DNA from 4 places in the Streptomyces sp. NPDC001443 genome. Region 2 is predicted to be linked to each of the others. Evidence: riboswitches for the same ligand, from Rfam matches in the RefSeq annotation. Region 2 holds a riboswitch; each other region holds the start of a gene.
What was found. A riboswitch is a leader RNA that binds a small molecule or an ion and turns the genes downstream of it on or off. The one in region 2 is predicted to bind cobalamin.
Positions count from the first base shown of each region.

Region 1 (5,759 bases), on a different contig from region 2:
GGAGAGGGTGTGCCAGGACTGGTCGGCCCGATCGGTCAGTCCGGTGTGCCGCAGGGCCTCGGTGACGGCTGCGCGGTCGGCCGTGGTCGGGGGTGTCCAGGCGCGTCGGTGCGGGACACGGCCCAGCGCGACGACCTCGCGGACGGAGAGCTCGGTCCGGGTGTCGGCGTGCTGTTCGACAGTGGCGATCCGGCGGGCGGTGGCGCGGCGGCCGACCTCGGCGAGCGGACGGCCGTCCAGGGTCACGGCTCCGCCGGTGGGGGTGAGGACCCCGGCCAGCAGTCTCAACAGTGTCGACTTGCCCGAGCCGTTGGGGCCGAGGAGGCCGACGGTCTCGCCGGGGCGCAGGGTGAGGGTGACGCCGTCGACGACGACCTTGTCGCCGGTGCGTCGTACGACGCGGTCCGCGTGCAGGCTGGTCATGTCCTGCTCCGTCCGCGGTAGAGGACCGCGACGAAGGCCGGTACGCCGATCAGGGACGTCACCACGCCCACCGGGACCTCCTGGGGGTCGAGGACGGTACGGGCGAGGGTGTCCGCCCACACCAGGAAGACGGCCCCGCTCAGCGCGGTGACGGGCAGCAGACGGGCGTGCCCTGAGCCGGTGAGGGCGCGGGTGGCGTGCGGCAGGACCAGGCCGACGAAGCCGATCGCGCCGGCACAGCTGACCAGGGCGGCGGTGAGCAGCGCGGTCGCGCAGAGCAGGACCAGGCGGGTGCGTGCGACGCGGACCCCGAGTCCGGCGGCGGCCTCGTCGCCGAAGGCGAACGCGTCGAGCGTACGGGCGTACCCGAGGCAGACCACGAGGACCACTGCCAGGACGGCGGTGCAGAGCAGTACCTGTCCCCAGTCGGCGCCTGTCAGCGAGCCCAGCAGCCAGAACAGCACGCCCCGGGTGGTCTCCGCGTCCGCCGAGGTCAGGACGATGAAGGAGGTCAGCGCGGAGAACAGCTGCATGGCCGCGACCCCTGACAGGACGACCCGGTCGGTGCCGGGGCCGAGGGTGTGGCTGAGCAGGAGCACCAGGGCGAAGGAGAGCAGCGCCCCGAGGAAGGCGCCGGCCGACAGGGACACCGCTCCCCCGCCCACGCCGAGCACGACCACGGCGACCGCTCCGGTGGACGCCCCGGAGGAGACCCCGAGCACGAAGGGGTCGGCGAGCGGGTTGCGCAGCAGCGACTGCATGACCGCGCCGCACACGGCGAGTCCGGCCCCGCACACGGCGGCCGACAGGGTGCGGGGCATCCGCAGGTTCCATACGATGCCGTCACGCAGCGGCGCCAACGTGCCCTCGCCCAGGCCGAGATGGGCCGCCACGGACGCCCAGACGTCGCCGGTGGAGATGTCGGCGGGTCCGATCGTCACGGACACGGCGATCGACACGAGCAGCGCGACCACTCCCCCGCCCGCCAACAGCAGGGAACGGAAGCTCACTTGGCGAACCCGAAGTCACGCAGACCGGCTGTGACCTGCTCGATCCCCTCGATCGTGCGGATGGACGGGTTCATCGCCTGCCCGCTCAGCAGCACGTACCGCCGCTTCTTCACGGCGGTCAGATTGCGGGTGGCGGGGTTGGACTCCAGGAAGCGGATCTTGGCCGCGGCGGTCTCGGCGGTCTGCTGCTTGCGGGTCAGATCGCCGATCACGATGACGTCGGGGTCGCGGTCGGCGACCGTCTCCCAGTTGATCTGGGGCCATTCGTCGTGGGTGTCGGCGAACGCGTTCTTCGCGCCGACCGCGCGGGTGATGGCGCCGGGCGCGCCGCAGCAGCCCGCGAGGTAGGGCGACTGGGAGTTGGCGAACCAGTACATGAGGGAGACGTCCGAGGCGTGCAGTTTGGCGGTGGCCGTGCTCACCCGCTGCCTGAGCGCGGCGACGAGCTTCTCGCCGCGCTCCTGGACGCCGAACGCGCGGGCCAGGTCGCGGATTTCTCCGTATACGGCGTCGAGGGTGAGCGGTTCGCTGCGCGATCCGTCACCGCCGCTGTCGTTGTCCTTGCCCGCCGAGCAGTCGGACGGCGAGACGTACGTGGGCACGCCCAGCTTCTCGAACTGCTCGCGGGTGGCGACCCCGCCCTTGCCCAGGGTGGAGACGAACGAGGCGGTCACGAAGTCGGGTTGGGCGTCCAGGACCTTCTCGAAGGAGGGGTTGTCGTCGGCGAGGCGCGGCACGGACGCGTCGGCCTTCTCCAACCCCTTCATGACCGGGTCGGTCCAGGTCGCCGTACCGGCCATGCGGTCGGCGAGGCCGAGGGAGAGCAGGATCTCGGTGGTGCCCTGGTTGAGGGAGACGGCCCGCTTCGGCGCCGACTTCAGGGTGACCTGGTGGCCGCAGTTGCCGAGGGTCACCGGGTAGCCGGCGGCGGAGGTCTCCACGGCCTTCGCGTCATCGCCGGAGGTACCGCAGCCGGTGAGCAGCAGGGCTGACGCGAGGAGAAGCGCCGGAGCGCGGAGAAGGGCGGGGGTACGGAGCACGGGCATGCCTCTGGGGTCGGGGCTCGTACGCGGAGCCTGGCCTACGGACGTCCCTCCGCGCCGGGGCGCGAAGGTGCCAGCAGGTCTTCGGACTCGGGTTCGTCCGGTCGGGGCGCCTTCCCGGTCTCCCAGTGGCGTCGTGCCCCGCCCGTCCCCCTCACCGCTGCGCGTCAGTTCCGGATTCGCACCGGATTCCCTGGCCTCGGGTGTGGCTCGACTGGCCTGCTGAGGCTATCAAGTCCGTCGTGCGGTCGGATCGTGCGATCGGTCACGGGGCAGGGGGCGAGGGTGCTGGTGTTCAGGACGTACCGGACGAGCCCGGGCCGCGTCGGCGGATGAGGATCCGGTCCGGACCGGCGAGTCCGGCCTCACGTGGGTGTCCGCGGACCGCGCTCATGCACTCGACCCGCCCGGCACCCCTCCGGTCAGATACCCGGGACCGCGCGGGCGGTGAGGAAGTCTGCCCCGTCCGCCTCTGACTCCTCGATCAGGCCGGGAAACATCTCCCGCAGCCCCCTGGTGCCGGCGGGCAGGATCGCGTGGGCGTGTCGGCCCTGCGGCACCCCGCGCCGGTTCTCGTCCGTCTCTGGGAGCGCGTCCCGGTCGACCACCGTGACCCGGTCGGACGTGCCGGCCAGCACTCGGGCGGCGAAGAGGCCTGCGATGCCGGCCCCGAGCACCACGCAGTGGCCGCCGCCGCGGGCACGCGGTTCCTTGGGATCGTGCGGGCGTGAGGTGCCGTCAGACATGCGAATCCTCTGTTATCCGTGAGGCGGGTGACCGGGCAGGACTTCCCGGTTGCGCTGGAGAGGAGAGCCCCGTGGTTGCCGGTGGATCTCACGTTCCGGGCCGCAGAACAGCGACTTTCGATAAGCAGGATGAGATGAGGCTGAAATGCGTCACCGAGCCGCCCCTTACCAACAGGGGTATGAATCGCAGGGAAATACTCTGCGGGCGATCACACCCGGCGGTGTCCGGGCGTCCATATCGAATCATCACTGCACGTCTCGGCCGAACTTCCGCGATGGCGGGAAATAGTGCAACCGGCGATGGAATATTTAATTCCGAATTAGCCGCCGCAGACCTTCCGGTGGTTCCCTCGGAGTTCTCCACCGGCAAGTTCCGCCGCCGCCAGCCGACAAGCCGGGAGCGGGGCCACCGTGCGCCCGTGGCCGATGCGTGGGTCGCCGCCCGCGTACACCCGGGCCCGCCAGGCGTGGCCGCCGAGCCACTCCTCGAGGTCGTCACGGGCGGAGAGCCACCGCGAGACGTCGTCAAAATTGCTGCCCATTTTCTGCCGGGTGGGGGCGTGACACAGACTTCAAAGCGCCCTGCGTGTTCGCTGTACATACTCCCGGTGTGCCCGGTCATCTCGATCCGAGCGGTTGAACTGATGGAATTCTGTGGGGCTTGCGGCTGCGATGGTAGCGTGCCCTGCGCTGTCTTCAACTTTATTCCACGGAGCGGGCCCCACTGAAGGATGTGTGCATGCTGGACGACCTGGACCGTGCCCTGATCCACGCGCTGCACATCGACGGCCGCGCACCCTTCAGCCAGATCGCCGCCGCCCTCGATGTCTCGCCGCAGACCGTCGCCCGTCGCTACCGCCGCCTGCGCACCGAGGCTTCCTTACGGGTCGTGGGACTGCCGGACCCTCATCAGGCGGGTCAGACGCAGTGGCTCGTGCGGCTCACCGCGGCGGCGAGTTCCGCTCAGGACCTGGCCTATGCGCTGATGCGCCGACAGGACACCTCGTGGGTGAAACTCACCGCCGGCGGCACCGAGATCGTCGCGATCATCCACACGCCGACCGACGCCGGGGCGGGCAACGGCAACTCCCTGCTGCTGCGAGACATTCCGCGCACGGCCGACATCACCGCGGTGTCCGCGCACTGCATCCTGCACACTTACCTCGGCGGTTCGACGAACTGGCGCCGCAGCGCCGACACGCTCGACGACGCGCAACAGCGACTCCTGCGCGAGCACGAGTCGGCCCACACCTCCCACGTGCCCGTGCCGCGCCAACTCGGCTCAGGCGACGCGGACTTGCTGGTCGCCTTACAGAAGGACGGGCGGGCCACCAATGCGGAGCTGGCTCAGGCGACCGGCTGGTCCCCGGTCACCGTGGCGCGCCGGCTCGCGGACCTGCAGGCCGGCGGCGCCATCTTCTTCGACGTCGAGGTCGACACGGGTCACTTCGGCGTCAACACCAGGGCACTGCTGTGGATGTCGGTGAGCCCGGCACACCTGGAGAACGTGGCCACGACACTGGCCGGCCACGACGAACTGGCCTACGTCGCAGCGACCACGGGCCCCACCAACCTGGTGGCTCAAGCCCTGTGCCGCGACCCTGCCGACCTGCACCACTACCTGACCCGGCGGCTGGGCTCCCTGGACGCCATCCACACCCTCGAGACCAGCCCGGTCCTGCAGAACCTCAAAGCGGCGAGCCCCGTCATCACGGAGCTGGCCCGTACCAGAATGCCCCCCGCCTCGGCCCGCACCCGGATCTGACGTCCTGTGGCCCACAAGCCACGGGCACGCCGAAGCGGCGGCCCGGAGGCCGCAGCACTTGTCAGACAGGCCCTAATACTGCAACGGTCCTTGTTCTGATTGCTGGGCAGTTCAGGGGCTGTGGCCGCGTCGTTTGCAGTGACTGATGCGGGCCTGGTGTTGGCGTCGACGGCGCCATGTCGACCAGTGCAGGACGTGCTCGACCGGGATGGGACGGCGGTCGGTGAGCCGGGTGATCAGTCGTCGGATCTCGGCGAGGCTCAGGCGGATGAGCTGGGAGGATCCGTTTCCGCTTTCCCGATGCCCAGCTCCCGCGCCCGCAGGACGGTCAGGCAGGCGTGGGCGGCCATGACCAGGGTCATGTGGCGGTGCCGGCCGGGACAGCGGCGGACCTGGCAGTCGTCCAGGCCGCATTCCTGCTTCGCCGCCTGGAAGCATTCCTCCACCGCCATCGGCTGCCCGCGATGCGGATCAGCTCGTCCAGCGTGGTGTCGGCCGGGCAGTAGGCGATGTAGTGGGAGATCTGCTCGGGCCTGCTCACACTGCGGCGGGCGAGAACCCGGTGCCGGCGGTCCTCGCGGTGCCAGGGCCGGACCTCGACGCCGGCCCAGTCGTGGATCCGCCGGCCGTGGGCTCCCTCGCCGTGGGAACGGCGTTTCCACTTCTGCCGGGGCAGGCCGGGGAACAGGTCGTGGACGGGGTGGTCGATCGCCCAGCGGGTGACGACGGTGTCGTGCCGGGTGGTGGCCATGACGTGGAAGACGTCCGCCTG
Region 1 covers NZ_JBSFIA010000021.1:72,597-78,355, reverse strand. The annotation lists gene ACWC24_RS22205 (ABC transporter ATP-binding protein) at 1-423, opposite strand, end outside; gene ACWC24_RS22200 (FecCD family ABC transporter permease) at 420-1,433, opposite strand; gene ACWC24_RS22195 (ABC transporter substrate-binding protein) at 1,430-2,479, opposite strand; cobalamin riboswitch at 2,535-2,710, opposite strand; gene ACWC24_RS22190 (hypothetical protein) at 2,899-3,222, opposite strand; gene ACWC24_RS22185 (hypothetical protein) at 3,543-3,764, opposite strand; gene ACWC24_RS22180 (Lrp/AsnC family transcriptional regulator) at 3,962-4,987, shown strand; partial or broken gene ACWC24_RS22175 (transposase) at 5,248-5,759, opposite strand, start outside.
Region 1: another riboswitch for cobalamin. It lies ahead of ACWC24_RS22195 (ABC transporter substrate-binding protein); the one in region 2 lies ahead of ACWC24_RS05455 (ribonucleoside-diphosphate reductase subunit alpha).

Region 2 (5,759 bases):
CCTGCCTCCCCGCGGTGACCGTCAACGCGCCGTACCGCCCGTGGGGCCGGGACTGGACCAATGGTGTAGACCAGTAAGCGGGAGCTTGGCCCAGACCAATAGGGCTGTCAAGGGTGTTCGAGCGGGGTCGAGTCGTCCGTTACGTGACCGCGATATGCAGGGACTTTTCATTTCGCAAGGCACCAGAACGGACGCCCCGGTTCCCCGGGACCACATCCCCCACAGCAGTACCTTGGACTAGACCAACCAGAGGCTCGACGGTATACAGAGGGGATCACGGAGCGTGCGAGGTCATCCACAGGGGATACCACGCACACGAAGCCGTGCCACGATGTGAGCCGTGGCCGACGGACATGTCGGTCGCTTCGGCGGCGGAAGCCGGGAAGGCGGAGCATGAGCACCGACGTCAGCAGTGCGGAGAACGAGGGTGGGGCGACCGTCCGTACCGCGCGCGTGCCCAAGTACTACCGCTTGAAGAAGCACCTGCTGGACATGACGGAGACCCAGTCGCCCGGCACCCCGGTGCCGCCCGAGCGGACCCTGGCGGCCGAGTTCGACACCTCGCGCACCACCGTCCGCCAGGCGCTCCAGGAACTCGTCGTCGAGGGCCGCCTCGAACGCATCCAGGGCAAGGGCACCTTCGTCGCCAAGCCGAAGGTCTCGCAGGCGCTCCAACTCACCTCGTACACCGAGGACATGCGCGCCCAGGGCCTCGAGCCCACCTCGCAGCTCCTGGACATCGGGTACATCACCGCCGACGACACCCTCGCCGGCCTGCTCGACATCACCGCGGGCGGCCGCGTGCTGCGCATCGAGCGGCTGCGCATGGCCAACGCCGAGCCGATGGCCATCGAGACCACCCACCTGTCCGCGAAGCGCTTCCCGGCGCTGCGCAGGTCGCTGGTGAAGTACACCTCCCTCTACACCGCCCTCGCCGAGGTCTACGACGTGCACCTCGCGGAGGCCGAGGAGACCATCGAGACCTCGCTGGCCACCCCGCGCGAGGCGGGCCTGCTCGGCACCGACGTCGGCCTGCCCATGCTGATGCTGTCCCGGCACTCGCTGGACAAGAACGGCCGGCCGGTGGAGTGGGTGCGCTCGGTCTACCGGGGGGACCGGTACAAGTTCGTCGCGCGGCTCAAGCGCCCGCAGGACTGACCCGGCCGACAGACGGGGAAGGCCCCGGGGCACGTCGCCACCGGGGCCTTCGCGCACCCATCGCGCCCCCGTGGTGCGCGTGTTGTGCGAACAAGGGGTTCCGTTCCCGTGACACCGTGACCTAGATTGCCTGCGCGTCATAGGCGATCTACGAGGGGACGGAACGCCAGATGTCAGATGCCCCAGAAGTGACCCGGGAGCCGGTGATGACGCCCGTGCGCGCCGTCATCGGCCTCTGCCTCGTCGCGCCCTTCGTGGCGATGCTGTGGGTCGGTTCCTACGCCAAGACGGATCCGACGTTCATCGGGATCCCGTTCTTCTACTGGTACCAGATGCTGTGGGTGCTGCTCTCCACGGCTCTGACGATGACCGCCTACCGGCTGTGGCAGCGCGACCAGCGCGCCCGCGCCGCCCGGAAGGGGGGTGCGTCGCAGTGAAGGACGGGGTCAACGGCGTCGCGCTCGGCGTCTTCGTCTTCTTCTTCCTGGCCGTCACGGTCCTGGGCTTCCTGGCCGCGCGCTGGCGCCGGGCCGACAACGAGCACACCCTCGACGAATGGGGTCTGGGCGGCCGCTCCTTCGGTACCTGGATCACCTGGTTCCTGCTCGGCGGCGACCTGTACACGGCGTACACCTTCGTCGCCGTGCCGGCCGCGGTCTACGCGGCGGGTGCCGCGGGCTTCTTCGCGGTGCCGTACACGATCCTGGTGTATCCGCTGATCTTCACCTTCCTGCCCCGGCTGTGGTCGGTGTCCCATCGGCACGGGTACGTCACCACCTCGGACTTCGTCCGCGGCCGCTTCGGCTCCAAGGGCCTGTCCCTGGCCGTGGCCGTCACCGGAATCCTGGCCACCATGCCGTACATCGCGCTCCAGCTCGTCGGCATCCAGGCCGTGCTGGACGTGATGGGCGTCGGCGGCGGCGAGAACAGCAACTGGTTCGTGAAGGACCTGCCGCTGCTGATCGCGTTCGCCGTGCTGGCCGCCTACACCTACTCCTCGGGGCTGCGCGCGCCCGCCCTGATCGCGTTCGTGAAGGACACCCTGATCTACATCGTGATCGCGGTGGCCATCATCTACATCCCGATCAAGCTGGGCGGCTTCGACGAGATCTTCAAGGCGGCCGGCGACAAGTACACGGCGGCCGGTGCGGGCGGGCTCGTACCCCCCGAGGCGGGCCAGTGGACGTACGCCACCCTGGCGCTCGGCTCGGCGCTCGCGCTGTTCATGTACCCGCACTCGATCACGGCGACGCTGTCCAGTCGCAGTCGCGACGTGATCCGCCGCAACACCACGATCCTCCCGCTGTACTCGCTGATGCTGGGCCTGCTCGCCCTGCTCGGCTTCATGGCGATCGCGGCCGGGGTGAAGGTGACCAACGGCCAGCTGGCGATCCCCCAGCTCTTCGAGAACATGTTCCCGGACTGGTTCGCGGGCGTGGCGTTCGCCGCCATCGGCATCGGCGCCCTGGTCCCCGCGGCCATCATGTCGATCGCTGCCGCGAACCTCTTCACCCGCAACATCTACAAGGACTTCATCAAGCCCGACGCGACCCCGAAGCAGGAGACCCAGGTCTCCAAGCTGGTGTCGCTGCTGGTGAAGGTCGGTGCCCTCGTCTTCGTCCTCACCATGGACAAGACGGTCGCGATCAACTTCCAGCTGCTCGGCGGCATCTGGATCCTGCAGACCTTCCCGGCCCTGGTCGGCGGCCTGTTCACCCGCTGGTTCCACCGCTGGGCACTGCTGGCGGGCTGGGCCGTGGGCATGGTGTACGGCACGCTCGCCGCGTACGGGGTGGCCTCGCCGACCCAGAAGCACTTCGGCGGCAGCTCGAAGGAGATCCCCGGCATCGGCGAGATCGGCTACATCGGCCTGACGGCGTTCGTGCTCAACGTGGCCGTCACGGTGGTCCTCACCTTCGTCCTGAAGGCCCTCAAGGCGCCCGAGGGCGTCGACGAGACCAGCCCGCAGGACTACACGGCGGACGCCGGCGACCCGGGCGTACAGGTGGAACTGCCGCCTGCCACGGCCGGATCGGCGCACTGACGCCGACGCGTCGGGAGCCGCACGCCGGCACCGGAGCAGGACACTGAACCACTTCCCCGCCGGATTCACCGGCGGGGGCGAGGGGCGGCGGGGCAACAAGGCCCCGCCGCCCCTTCGCGTCCCCGGCCTCCGCCCCGTCCGGCGCCCGCCGCCCGCCGTCCGGCGCCCGGGGGAAGCCCCGCCACGGGCCCGTCCGGCGCTCGCAGGACAGCCGCGCCACGCCCCCGTCCGGCGCCCGCGAGGAGCCCGCACGCGCCCGCGCCCGGGCCTCCGGCCGCCGTCCTCGACGAGCCCGACTGACACGCTCCGAAGCCGATGTGACACAACATCTGGGGGTGGCACCGCAGCCCGGCACAAGATGTATGCTCATGCTCGCTGTCGCCGCAGGGGAATCCGGTGCGAATCCGGAACTGTCCCGCAACGGTGTACCCGTGCCTGTCCGCCCTACGGCGGGCGTCCACGCGTCCAGTCCGAGGACCTGCCGACCGCGCGCCCGGCCGTCCGGTCCGGGTGCCTTGACGTCCGGGTCTCGCGGAATGGACCGGTGGACGCGACGCCCCGTGCGCTCGTGTGCCGCCCCCTGCCCTCCGTGAGGCCCCCTGCCGAGCGAGGGAGAGCCCCAAGTGACCATCGCGCCAGCCGATCCGGCTTCAGCCACCCCGGCGAGGGAGACCGACGGTCCCGGTGCCGCATTGCTGCGGACCCTGACCGAGCTGACCTCCGACCTCCCCGACGCCGACCCCGGCCGGGTCGCCGCCGCCGCGCTGCGCGGCCGGTCCGCGCGGGCGGACGAGACGGAGCTGCGCGAGCTGGCCACGGAGGCGGCCGCGGGGCTCATCTCCGACGATCCCGCCTACTCGCGGCTGGCCGCCCGGCTGTTGACCATCAGCATCGCCGCGGAAGCCGCCTCGCAGGGCGTGACGACGTTCACCGAGTCCGTCGCCGTCGGGCACCGGGAAGGCCTCATCGCCGACCGCACGGCGGAGTTCACCCGCATCCACGCCGCCCGCCTCGACGCGCTCGTCGACACCGAGGGCGACGACCGGTTCGGCTACTTCGGTCTGCGCACCCTGCACAGCCGCTACCTGCTCCGGCACCCGATCACCCGTCAGGTGATCGAGACACCCCAGCACTTCATGCTGCGGGTCGCCGCCGGCCTCGCCGAGGACGACTCCGTGCGCTCGGTGGACGAGGTCGCCGCGCTCTACCGGCTGATGAGCCGCCTGGACTACCTGCCGTCCTCCCCCACGCTCTTCAACTCCGGTACGCGGCACCCCCAGATGTCGTCCTGCTACCTCCTCGACTCCCCGCTGGACGAGCTGGACTCCCTCTACGACCGCTACCACCAGGTCGCCCGGCTCTCCAAGCACGCCGGCGGCATCGGTCTGTCGTACTCCCGGATCCGTTCGCGCGGTTCGCTGATCCGCGGCACCAACGGGCACTCCAACGGCATCGTCCCGTTCCTGAAGACCCTCGACGCCTCGGTCGCCGCGGTGAACCAGGGCGGCCGGCGCAAGGGCGCCGCCGCGGTCTACCTGGAGACCTGGCACTCCGACATCGAGGAGTTCCTGGAGCTGCGCGACAACACCGGCGAGGACGCCCGCCGTACGCACAACCTCAACCTCGCGCACTGGATCCCGGACGAGTTCATGCGCCGCGTGAACGCCGACGCGCAGTGGTCCCTGTTCTCCCCCTCCGACGTGCCCGAGCTGGTCGACCTGTGGGGCGAGGAGTTCGACGCGGCCTACCGCGCGGCGGAGGCGGCGGGCCTGGCGAAGAAGACGATCCCCGCCCGCGATCTGTACGGCCGCATGATGCGCACCCTCGCGCAGACCGGCAACGGCTGGATGACCTTCAAGGACGCCGCCAACCGCACCGCCAACCAGACGGCCGAGCCGGGGCACGTCGTCCACTCCTCCAACCTCTGCACGGAGATCCTGGAGGTCACGAACGACGGCGAGACGGCGGTCTGCAACCTGGGCTCGGTCAACCTCGGCGCCTTCGTCGTCGACGGCGGCATCGACTGGGAGCGGCTGGACGAGACCGTCCGCACCGCCGTCACCTTCCTCGACCGCGTGGTCGACATCAACTTCTACCCGACCGAGCAGGCGGGCCGTTCCAACGCGAAGTGGCGTCCCGTGGGCCTCGGCGCGATGGGCCTCCAGGACGTCTTCTTCAAGCTGCGGCTGCCCTTCGACTCCCCGGCGGCCAGGGAACTGTCCACCCGTCTCGCCGAGCGGATCATGCTCGCCGCGTACGAGGCCTCCGCCGACCTCGCCGAGCGCAACGGCCCGCTGCCGGCCTGGGAGAAGACCCGTACCGCCCGGGGCGTCCTGCACCCCGACCACTACGACGTCGAGCTCACCTGGCCGGAGCGCTGGGCGGCCCTGCGGGCACGCATCGCCACCACCGGGATGCGCAACTCGCTGCTCCTGGCGATCGCGCCGACCGCCACGATCGCGTCCATCGCGGGCGTGTACGAGTGCATCGAGCCGCAGGTCTCCAACCTGTTCAAGCGCGAGACGCTGTCCGGCGAGTTCCTCCAGGTCAACTCCTA
Region 2 covers NZ_JBSFIA010000003.1:100,192-105,950, forward strand. The annotation lists gene ACWC24_RS05440 (GntR family transcriptional regulator) at 394-1,158, shown strand; gene ACWC24_RS05445 (DUF3311 domain-containing protein) at 1,329-1,595, shown strand; gene mctP (monocarboxylate uptake permease MctP) at 1,592-3,202, shown strand; cobalamin riboswitch at 3,559-3,702, shown strand; gene ACWC24_RS05455 (ribonucleoside-diphosphate reductase subunit alpha) at 3,826-5,759, shown strand, end outside.

Region 3 (5,759 bases), on a different contig from region 2:
CAGGTACGTGTCCCTGCGCCGGTTGAAGTCGGCGGCACGGGCCAGCTTGGCGGGGTCGGCCCAGGTGGGCAGCACGTTGACCTGTTGCAGGTACGCGGTGAACTCGGCCGGTACGCCGCCGGGCAGCGGGTCGTTGTTGTTCACCCACGACGCCCAGGCCGTGTTGATCGTCGGCACGTGTCCGTTGTCGAGCATCGAAGCCATCAGAGGGTCCGCCAGGCTGTCCCAGATCCACTCCGGGCCGGTTCCGGCGGCGGCCGCGGACACCGAGCCCGTCGACGCCCAGGCCCGGGCGGGGCCGGTCACACCCACGAGACCGAGCGCGACACCGAGTGACAGAGCCTTGCGCCTGCTGAGGTTCTCCATTGACTTACCTGCTTCCCTGATGGGTCAGATGATTACAAGTTCCGTCGCAGACTTGCCAGTTGCACGATCAACACGCGATGAACCTTGTCGCGCAGATGTGATTTTCGATTAACATAGCGAGGTGCGTAGCGGTCGGCAATGGTGGTGACCGAGGGCGCTGACGGGCAGCGGGTGACAGGCGGCGCGCGACGGGCGGCGGGCGGCGGGCGGCACTTCACCGTGGCCGTCGGCGCCGACGGCCGGTACGCCGGGCCGGATACCCTCATGGGCCCCGGACCGGCAGTCCGGGATCCGCACAGGAGGAGCGACCACGTGACGAGCCGTGTCACCTTCATCACGCCCGCGACGAGTTCGTCGCTGCGCCGGGCTCGTTTCGACGACGGTGACCCGATCGACGACCGCGGTGCCGCGCGGGCCCGGGCGGCGGCCGGCTCCCTGCCGCCGGCCGTCCGCGTCCTCGCCTCACCGAGCGTGCGCTGCCGCCGGACGGCCGCGGAACTGGGTCTCGACGCGACCGGCGAACCGGCGCTCGCGGGCGGGGACATGGGGCGCTGGCGTGGCCTGACCCTCGACGAGGTCGCCGCCGCGGAGCCGCAGGAGCTGGCGCGCTGGCTGTCCGACCCGGGGGCCGCTCCGCACGGCGGGGAGTCGGTGCGGGACGTATGCGATCGGGTCGCCCGCTGGCTGGAGGCGTCGGCGGGAAGCGACGGCAGGGTGCTGGCCGTGGTGGAGCCGGAGATCGTACGGGCCGCGGTGATCCATGCGTTGGCGGCTCCCGAGGCCGCCTTCTGGCGCCTCGACGTGCCGCCGCTGACGGCGACCGAGCTCACCGGACGCGCGCACCGCTGGAACCTCCGGCTCGGCCGGCCGCTAGGTCCTGTGACGGCCGGCCCGCAGGACTGACCGCGCACCTCACCCGCGGCGCATCGCCCTCGGCGCATCACCGACAGCACACGCCACCGCATGCACGGGTCACCGGACGCACACGTCACTGACGCCGAGAGGGCCCGCGGACGGATCCGCGGGCCCTCTCGGCGTGACGACGGGGTCGCTACGGGGCGGTCACCGCCGAACCCGCGGCGACCCGTGCGGGCTTCGGGTGCAGCAGTCTCTCGGCCAGTTCGCCGAAGACGAGGCCGAAGCCCGCCCACAGCGTGGCCTGGATGGCGAGGGCGGAGAGCCGGAACCGCCACAGCAGGGTGGCCGGGAAGTCCGCCGGGACCTCGTTGACGACGGGCAGGAACGCGTACGCCAGGCCGATCACGGCGATGAAGCCGAGGACGGCGACGACGGTGGCGTACCAGGTGCCCAGTCTCGGTGCGAGCCGCTTGCCCGCGATCACCGCGGCGACCGCGAGGAGCACGCTGAGGACCATCATCAGGAAGTACAGCGTGGTGCGCTTGCCGATGGTGTCGGGGTCGCCGACCGACGGCGGGTTGGCGGGGTACTTCAGGAACGGCACGACGTAGACGGCGAGCAGCGCGGTCCCCGACAGCAGCAGCGCGGTGGCGCGGGGGCCGAAGCGGCCGACGCGCCCGAGGGCGAAGCAGAAGGCGAGGGCGGCGATGCCGCCGAACGCCACGCCGTAGATCAGCACGCCGGTGGCGAGGCCGGCGGTGGACTGGAGGCTGCGGGAGACGAGTTCGACCTCGTGCTCGTGGGCGTGCGCGTGCGCCTCCTCGAAGCCGATCGCGCTGTCCACGCTCGGCTCACCGAGGAAGTAGGCGACGATCAGGGCGAGCACGCCGACCTCGAGGCCGGCGAGCATGCCCCGCACGAGCAGGTTTCTCACTGTTGCGGAGTTCACGGGAGTTCGGCGCCCCTCGTCAGTGGCAGGGGAAGCCGAGCAGGTGGCGGGCGTCGTGCACCCACTCGTGGACGTCCTCGCCGGAGACGACGGAGGTGGCGCCCTGCTCGGCGCCGACGAAGTACAGCAGGACCAGCATCAGGATGCCGAAGAAGACCGCCCAGGGGGCAATGTCCTTCAACGGCAGCTTGCCGGTGACGACGGGGGTGGTGGCGGTCGGCTGAGCGACGTGCTGCGCCATGGCAGGGCCTCCTCTGGGAGTTCGCGTCCCATCTCGGTGGTGCACAGGACGACGGCCCCGGGTCTGACTCGCGATGCGCCCCGTCGAGGAGGCATCGTCCACAGTGGCGCGACCGTGCCGGATTCTCACCGGCTTCCGTGATCCCGTCGTCGTATCAGAACGACAGTACCGTGTGTCGTATGCAGGGCCAATAGCGCGTCAGCAGGGGTGATCCCGTGCCTACTTGGGACGCCCAGCGTCAGGAGGCGGGCAGCAGCGGGCGCAGCGGAGTGGCTGTCAGCAGGCGCGCCAGCGTGTCCGCCCGGCGCCGCACCAAGGTCATGAGGCCCTGGGCGACGAGTCCGCCGACGAGGATTCCCGCGACCACGTCGTGCGGATAGTGCACGCCGACCCAGACCCGGGACACGCCCATCGCCAGCGCGGCCACGACCGCCACCGCGCCCAGCCGGCGCGAGACGGACAGCAGGGCCACGGCGCACGCGGCGGCGATCACCGTGTGGTTGCTGGGGAACGACCAGTCACCGGGTGCCGGACACGTCTCCAGGGTGCGCACGTGCAGCGTCAGGCACGGCCGGGTCTCGCGGACCAGCAGCTTCAGCACGGAGTCCACGCCGTAGGCCAGCACCGCGACCACCGGCACGGCCAGGGCCGTCACCGTCCGCGCGGCCCCCTCGCGCCGGGCCCGCCACCAGCCGACGACCATCAGGACGGCGAACAGGGCGAGTCCGTACGTCGACCACGCCGACACCGCGGTGTCCAGCCATCCGGGCGAACGCCCCGCGAGACCGACCACGTCCCGGTAGGCGGAGCCGTCCATCGACGCGCCGCCGAAAGCGGTGTTCATCGGCATGAGTTCTTCCCTTCGCACCCCGTGGACTGCGGGACACCAGGCGTCCGGCCGGAGTCCGACACGTCCACAGCAGTCGACTACAGACGTGTAGTCGGTCTACGACACTGTAGACGATCAGGGAGGGTGAGGCGTTCCCGCGACGGGCGGGAGCGGGAGAAACCGGACCCGACGGGCCGGGCGCCCTCAGAGTGCCGAGCGCCGTGCGAGCAGGAGCAGGACCAGCAGGCCGGGAGCCATCGGCAGCCACGCGGTGAGCAGGCGGTAGCCGAGGACGGCCGAGATCGCCGCCCGTCCCGGCGCCCCGTCCGCGGTGAGAGCCAGGGCGAGCGCGGCGTCCAGGGAACCGAGACCGCCGGGCGTGGGCAGCAGCGCGGCCGCACCGCTGGCGACGAGGTACGCCATGACCACATGGCCCGTGGACAGCCCGAGGCCGAGCGCGTGGACGACGGCGACGACCACCCCGGCGTGCAGCAGCGCGAACGCGGTCGAGCCGCCCCACAGCGCCCAGGCCCGCGCCCGGGACCGGTGCACCTCCCGCACCTCCGCGAGAGCCCGGCCCACGGCACGCCGCAGCCGGGCGCTCGCCGCGACGGCCAGCACCACGGCCCCGGCCGCCACCGGCAGCAGCAGCACCAGCCCCTGCGGCACGCGCGCCGGCACCCGTACGGTGTCCGGCGAGGTCAGCAGCAGGGTCAGGCCCAGCACGCAGCGGACCAGCCCGCCGGCCGCCGCCTTCACCGCGAGCGCGGTCGCCGAACGGGTCGCGGACAGCCCGCACCGGGTCAGGAAGCGCAGGTTGACCAGGGTCGCCCCGGCCCCGGCCGGGAGGAGATGGTTGGCGGCGGACGCGGCGAACTGTGCGGCCACCAGCCTTCGCCGTGGCAGCCGTTCGGTCACCGCGCCCTGCTGGACGACGGCCGCGCACACCCAGGTCGACGCGGCGGCGACGCACGCGAGCAACAGCCACGCGCGGTCGGCGGCGGCGAGCCGGTCGGCCCCGCTGTCGAGGACGTCCCGGCGCGCGACGAGGACCCCACAGGCGGCCAGGAGTACCGCGAGCGTGACCCCCAGCCGCCAGTACCGGCGTCGGCCCGTGCTCACCGGCAGGTCGGTCGCGGTCACGCCGGTCCTCGGGCGCGCCGGACGAAGGGAGAGCCGTCGGCCATCGTGCACCTCTCGTCGTAGCGCGCCACGGGATCGACTCCCCTACAAAATGTAGGGTCGCATCACACCCTACATTTTGTAGGGTTAAAGGCAGGTGAGAAGATATCCGCCCGTCTCGGTAAGGTGGCCGACATGGCTGGCACCGGCCCACACAAGAGACCCGGACGGCGCAGTGCGGGCGAGTTGGAGGGCGCGGTCCTGGCGGCACTGTGGGCGGCGGAGCTGCCCCGGACCCCGGCCGAGATCCAGACGGAGCTCGGCGGCGACCTCGCCTACAACACCGTCCACACCATCCTCAAACGTCTGTACGACAAAGGACTCGTGCTGCGCGACGCCGACGGGCGGCGCGGTGCGTACCGGCCCACGCGCGACGCGGCCGAGCTGACCGCCGAGGCGATGCGCGACGCCCTCGACCGGGGCCCGGACCCGATCGCCGCGCTCCAGCACTTCGTGACCGGACTGAGCCCGGCCGAGGAGCAGGTGCTGCGGGAGCTGCTCGGGGAGAGCTCCGCCTGAGCTCCTCCTGAGTTCCCCCCGAACGGGGCCGGACCCGTGCGCGGACGGCCGTTCAGGCTGCGTTCAGGGTCGGGGTGCCAAGGTGCGGATCATGACCGCAGAGCACATCCTCGACGACCGGCCCCGCATACCCGTACACCGGATGGCGAACAAGGTGCCGGAGGTGACCGCCTACTTCTGGATCATCAAGGTGCTGACCACCGGCATGGGCGAGACGGCGTCGGACCTCCTGGCGCGACTGCTCGGTCCGGTCCCCGCGGTCGGGCTCGGCGGCCTCGCCCTGGTGGCCTCCCTCGCCGTGCAGTTCGCGCTGCGCCGGTACGTCGCCTGGGCCTACTGGACGGCCGTCGTCATGGTCAGCGTGTTCGGCACCATGGCCGCCGACGTGCTGCACGTCGGCCTCGGCGTGCCGTACGCCGTCTCGACCCCCGCCTTCCTCGCCGTGCTGGCCGCGGTCTTCGTGCTCTGGTACGCGGTCGAGGGGACGCTGTCCATCCACAGCATCGGCACCCGCCGGCGCGAGGCGTTCTACTGGGCGGCCGTGCTCGCCACCTTCGCCCTCGGCACCGCCGCGGGTGACCTCACCGCCACCACCGGCTTCGGCTACCTCGGCTCGGTCGTCCTGTTCACGGCCGCGATCTGCGTGCCCGCTCTGGCCCATCGCTTCGGCGTCCTGGGCGCGGTGGCCGCCTTCTGGACGGCGTACGTCATCACCCGGCCCCTCGGTGCCTCCCTCGCCGACTGGATGGCGCTCGGCCATACCCGCGGCGGCCTCGGGCTCGGACTGGCGCCGGTCACCGCCGCCTGGACGGTCG
Region 3 covers NZ_JBSFIA010000006.1:44,967-50,725, forward strand. The annotation lists gene ACWC24_RS09335 (oxygenase MpaB family protein) at 1-366, opposite strand, end outside; gene ACWC24_RS09340 (histidine phosphatase family protein) at 679-1,269, shown strand; gene ACWC24_RS09345 (CbtA family protein) at 1,418-2,173, opposite strand; gene ACWC24_RS09350 (CbtB domain-containing protein) at 2,193-2,414, opposite strand; cobalamin riboswitch at 2,451-2,603, opposite strand; gene ACWC24_RS09355 (phosphatase PAP2 family protein) at 2,653-3,258, opposite strand; gene ACWC24_RS09360 (lysylphosphatidylglycerol synthase domain-containing protein) at 3,448-4,386, opposite strand; gene ACWC24_RS09365 (BlaI/MecI/CopY family transcriptional regulator) at 4,561-4,944, shown strand; gene ACWC24_RS09370 (COG4705 family protein) at 5,036-5,759, shown strand, end outside.
Region 3: another riboswitch for cobalamin. It lies ahead of ACWC24_RS09350 (CbtB domain-containing protein); the one in region 2 lies ahead of ACWC24_RS05455 (ribonucleoside-diphosphate reductase subunit alpha).

Region 4 (5,759 bases), on a different contig from region 2:
GTGCGCGCCATGCGTACGCCGTGCGCGCCATGAGGGCAGCGCGGGCCGACGGCGCCGCCCGCCCCACCGTCACCGTCAGGCCCGCTGCCGCCGTCAAGCCCGCTGCCCGTACCCCCGCAGCCGCTCCCCCGCCTCCGCCACCTGCTCGGCCGTCAGCAGGTGCGGCGTCAGCCCCGGCACCGAGGACGCGGTCAGCCACAGCCGGCACATCCACTCCAGCTGTGCCGTGCGGTCGTAGGCCTGGTCGAGGGTGGCGCCGTGGGTGAGGGTGCCGTGGTTCTGGAGGAGACAGCCGGTGCGGTCGACCAGGGCCAGGCGCACGTTCTCGGCCAGCCGCTCGGAGCCGTAGGGCGCGTAGGGGGCGACCCGGACGGGTCCGCCGAGGGCCGCGGCCATGTAGTGGATCGTCGGGAGTTCGGGGACGAGCGTGGAGACGGCCGTGGCGTGCACGGCGTGGGTGTGCACCACGGCCCGGGCGTCGCAGGCGCGGTAGACGGCGAGGTGCATGGGCAGTTCGCTGGTCGGGACGAGGCTGCCGAGCACCCGCCGGCCCGCCAGGTCGACCCCGGTGATGTCGTCCGGTGTCAGCCGGTCGTAGGGCACGCCGGACGGCGTGACCAGCACGGTGTCCCCGACCCGGACGGAGACGTTGCCCGAGGTGCCGACGACCAGTCCGTCGGAGACGGTCCGGCGGGCCGTCCCGACCAGCGCGTCCCAGGCACGCGCCTCGTCCTCGCCCACACCCCGGCCGCCCGGTTCGCTCCGTATGCCTTTGATGTCCCGGGCGCCTCGCTCGCCCCGCCCGCCGTGTCGTCGCTCACTCATGCCGCGATCCTGCCAGGCGCGCCACCGGCCGGCCGCCGGTCACGCAGCGTAGCCGTTTCGGGCCCGTCGGCATACGACGGCGGTGACGACCCGCCGAGAGGCGGAATCCCGGCAAGCGGTCCGGCGGGATCGCGGCTCCAGGCCGCTCACCTGGGGTGACCGGTCATGCGGGGTACGTATCAGTAGCACCAAGCGGAGGATCATTCTCCTGTTGGTGACACCACAAAGCCCGTCCCAGTTCACCTTCCGTTCACCCAGGTTACTTACGTTCATCGCACCAACGACTTCGAACGATTGCCTGGGTAAATGGAAAACTTCTCGCTGATCCTCGCGATTGTGGTGGTAACTGCACTCGCGTTCGATTTCACGAACGGTTTTCACGACACCGCCAACGCGATGGCCACGACCATCTCGACCGGTGCGCTCAAGCCCAAGGTTGCGGTGGCCATGTCGGCCGTCCTCAACCTCGTGGGCGCCTTCCTCTCCGTGGAGGTCGCCAACACGATCTCCAAGGGTCTCGTCGACGAGACCGGCATCCGACCCGAGGTCATCTTCGCCGCCCTGGTCGGCGCGATCCTCTGGAATCTGCTGACCTGGCTGGTGGGCCTGCCGTCCAGCTCCTCGCACGCCCTCATGGGCGGTCTGATCGGCGCCACCGTCGCCTCGGCCGGCGTGGGCGCCGTCCACGGCGACGTGCTGGTCACCAAGGTCCTCATCCCCGCCGTCGCGGCCCCGATCGTGGCGGGCGTCGCCTCGATGCTGGCCACCCGCTTCTCCTACACCCTGGGCAAGAAGGCCGACAGCAAGGCCGCCGCGAAGGGCTACCGCACCGGCCAGATCGCCTCGGCCGGCCTGGTCTCCCTGGCCCACGGCACCAACGACGCCCAGAAGACGATGGGCATCATCACCCTCGCCCTGGTCGCCGGCGGCGCCATCGCGCCCGGCTCCAACCCGCCGGTCTGGGTCATCCTCTCCGCCGGTCTCGCCATCGCGCTCGGCACCTCCCTGGGCGGCTGGCGCATCATCCACACGATGGGCAAGGGCCTGACCGACCTCCAGCCGCAGCAGGGCTTCGCCGCCCAGACCAGCGCCGCGACGGTCATCCTGGCCTCCTCCCACCTCGGCTTCTCCCTCTCCACCACGCACGCCGTCTCCGGCTCCGTGATGGGCGCGGGCCTCGGCCGCAAGGGCGGAGTCGTTCGCTGGTCCACCGCGACCCGCATGTTCGTCGCCTGGGGCCTGACCCTGCCGGCCGCCGGCCTGGTCGGCGCGCTCGCCGAGTCCGTGACGAACCTGGGCGACTGGGGCACCGCGGCCGTCGCCGTCTTCCTGATCGCCGCCAGCGCCGCGATCTGGAAGGTCTCCCGGCGCGAGACCGTCGACCACAACAGCGTCACCGCCTCCGAGGAGCCGGCCGGCGTGGTGACCCAGGCGATCGCCATGGTGGCCCCGCCCCCCACGGGCACGGTGACCGAGAACCTCACGGCCACCATCCCCTCCCCGGCCGCCGCCCCGATGGTCACCGTCGACCCGGCGACGGCGTCGGTCCCGCCGACCGCCGCCTGAGCCCCGCGCACCCGGTTAAGTAAGGAAGCATCGGTATGAACATCGACTGGGCAGCCCTGGGCTCCGTGTTCGGCGTCAGCCTCGTGGCCACCGTGGGCCTCGTGGCCCTGTTCACCCTCGGCATCATGGGTCTCTCCCGCCAGGAGCGGGCCTCCGCGCAGGGCGGCGGCGCCGCGCTCGCGGTGACGGGCGCGTACGCGTGCTTCGCGGCCTGCGCGGCCGCGGTGGGCTACGGGATCTGGCTGATCGTCGCCTGAACCGCCGCCATCCGGCACACCGTTCACCAAGGGCGGGAAGAACCCACGGGTTCTTCCCGCCCTCGCCGTTGCCCGCCCATCCCGTCGCCCGCGCTTCCCACTCGTCACCCGCCCATCCCGCCGCCCGCCGTGTGTGGGGCTTCACACACTCCTCCGTCCCAGGTCAAGAGCAGGTTGACGGCCCTTCAGGGCCCGTGGTGGACTTCCGGAGCCATCTACGACGACACATGAGGAAGCCGGTGCGAATCCGGCGCGGTCCCGCCACTGTGACCGGGGTAGCAATCCCCGGGAGCCAGGAACTCTCGCCGTCGGTCTCGTCGAACCAGGGCGTGGACACCCTGAGTGAGGACATGTCGCCATGCTCGGCTGCCGATTGAGTCTCAGCACCAGGTCACTGCCCGGTACCGCCACGATCGGCTGAGCCGGTGCGTGCCGATCGCGTCTTCGCGTACGGCGCCACCGCGGGCCTCCTGGGCGACCTGTTCCTCGGCGATCCACGCCGCGGACACCCGGTCGCGCTGTTCGGGCGCGCGGCCGCGGCCGTGGAACAGGCGTTGTGGCGGGACCATCGAGGACAGGGCGCGCTGCACACCGTGGTGTGCGCCGGCGGCGCCGTGGCGCTCGGGGTCGTGGCCGCCCGCGCCGTACGTACCTCCGGCGCCGCCTCCGTGGCCCTCACCGCCGCCGCCACCTGGGCCGTCGTCGGGGGCACCTCGCTCGCCCGGGAGGCCCGCGCCATCGGGCGCGCCCTGGAGGCCGGGGACGTCGCGGGCGCCCGCGCCCGGCTGCCGCATCTGTGCGGCCGGGACCCCCAGGCCCTCGACGCGGACGGCGTAGCCCAAGCGGTCGTCGAGTCGGTCGCCGAGAACACCTCCGACGCCGTCGTCGGCGCGCTGGTGTGGGGAGCCGTCGGCGGGGTGCCGGGGCTGCTCGGCTTCCGCGCCGTGAACACCCTCGACGCCATGGTCGGCCACAAGTCGCCCCGCCACCGCCGCTACGGATGGGCCTCGGCCCGGCTCGACGACGCCGCCGGCTGGCCGGGGGCCCGCCTCACGGCCGCCCTCGCGACCCTGGCCGGCGACGATCCGCGCGGGGCCGTACGGGCCTGGCGCGCCGACGCCGCCAGGCACCCCAGTCCCAACGCCGGTCCCGTGGAGGCCTCGTTCGCCGGGTCCCTCGGCGTACGGCTCGGCGGGACCCTCTCCTACGCCGGGCGGGTCGAGCACCGGCCCGTGCTCAACGGCGCCCACGGACGGGCCGTCCGTGTCTCGGACATCGACCGGGCGGTACGGCTGTCCCGGCGCGTCGGCTGGCTCGCGCTCGGCGTCTGCGCCGCCGCGCGGCTCCTCGTGAAGGAACGTGACTCATGAACGGTGGTCTCCTGGTCGCCGGCACCACCTCCGACGCCGGCAAGAGCGTCGTCACCGCGGGGATCTGCCGGTGGCTGGTGCGCCAGGGCGTCAAGGTCGCGCCCTTCAAGGCGCAGAACATGTCCCTCAACTCGTTCGTGACCCGCGAGGGCGCGGAGATCGGACGGGCCCAGGCCATGCAGGCCCAGGCCTGCCGGATCGAGCCGACCGCGCTGATGAACCCCGTGCTGCTCAAGCCCGGCAGCGACCGCAGCAGCCAGGTCGTCCTCATGGGCAGGCCGGTGGGCGAGATGAGCGCGCGCGGGTTCTTCGGGGGGTCCGAAGGCTCCTCCGGCTCGTCCCCCGGGAACCGGCTGCGCGGCGGGCGGCAGGAAGCGCTGCTGGGCACCGTCCTCGACTGCCTCGCCGAGCTGCGGGGCACGTACGACGCGGTGATCTGCGAAGGGGCCGGCAGTCCGGCCGAGATCAACCTGCGCCGGACCGACATCGTGAACATGGGCGTCGCCCGCAACGCGCGGCTGCCCGTCCTCGTCGTCGGCGACATCGACCGCGGCGGTGTCTTCGCCTCCTTCTTCGGCACGGTCGCCCTGCTCTCGCCCGAGGACCAGGAACTGGTCGCCGGGTTCCTCGTCAACAAGTTCCGGGGCGACGTCTCCCTGCTCGAACCCGGACTCGACATGCTGCACGGCCTCACCGGGCGGCGGACGTACGGCGTACTGCCCTTCCGGCACGGCCTCGGCATCGACGAGGAGGACGGACTGCGCGTCTCCCTGCGCGGTGCCGTCCGGGAGTCGGCCGTCGCCGCCCCCGTCGGCGAGGACGTCCTGCGGGTCGCCGTCTGCGCGGTCCCGCTCATGTCCAACTTCACGGATGTGGACGCGCTCGCCGCCGAGCCGGGCGTCGTCGTGCGGTTCGTGGACCGGCCCGAGGAGCTCGCCGACGCCGACCTCGTGGTGATCCCCGGAACCCGCGGGACGGTGAAGGCCCTGGAGTGGCTGCGGCAGCGCGGCCTCGCGGACGCCGTCGCGCGCCGGGCCGCCGAGGGCCGGCCGGTGCTCGGCGTCTGCGGCGGCTTCCAGCTCCTCGGCGAGCACATCGAGGACGAGGTCGAGAGCCGCGCGGGGCACGTCGACGGGCTCGGCCTGCTGCCCGTACGGGTGCGCTTCGCCCGCGAGAAGACGCTCACCCGGCCCGTCGGCCAGGCCCTCGGCGAGCCCGTCGAGGGGTACGAGATCCATCACGGGGTCGCCGACGTCACCGGCGGCGAGCCGTTCTTCTCCGACGGCGGGGGGCACCCCCTCGACGGCTGCCGGGTCGGCGCCGTCTGGGGCACCCACTGGCACGGCTCGCTGGAGTCGGACGGATTCCGGCGGGCGTTCCTGCGCGAGGTGGCGGCCGCCGCGGGCCGCCGGTTCGTACCGGCCCCCGACACCTCGTTCGCCGCGCTGCGCGAGGAGCAGCTCGACCTGCTCGGCGACCTGATCGAACAGCACGCGGACACGGACGCGCTGTGGCGGCTCATCGAGTCCGGCGCGCCGCAAGGACTGCCCTTCATCCCCCCGGGAGCGCCCGCATGAGCACAGTGTTGTTGTTGTCGACCGCCGACACCGATCTGCTGGCGGCCCGCGCCTGCGACGCCCCCTACCGGATCGGCAACCCGACCCGGGTCGACGTCGCCGAGGAGCTGCCCGCACTGATCCGGGGCGCGGACATCGCCGTCGTACGACTGCTGGGCGGGAAG
Region 4 covers NZ_JBSFIA010000031.1:19,195-24,953, forward strand. The annotation lists gene ACWC24_RS28100 (class II aldolase/adducin family protein) at 94-825, opposite strand; gene ACWC24_RS28105 (anion permease) at 1,132-2,391, shown strand; gene ACWC24_RS28110 (hypothetical protein) at 2,427-2,648, shown strand; cobalamin riboswitch at 2,827-2,972, shown strand; gene ACWC24_RS28115 (cobalamin biosynthesis protein) at 3,074-4,018, shown strand; gene ACWC24_RS28120 (cobyric acid synthase) at 4,015-5,595, shown strand; gene cobN (cobaltochelatase subunit CobN) at 5,592-5,759, shown strand, end outside.
Region 4: another riboswitch for cobalamin. It lies ahead of ACWC24_RS28115 (cobalamin biosynthesis protein); the one in region 2 lies ahead of ACWC24_RS05455 (ribonucleoside-diphosphate reductase subunit alpha).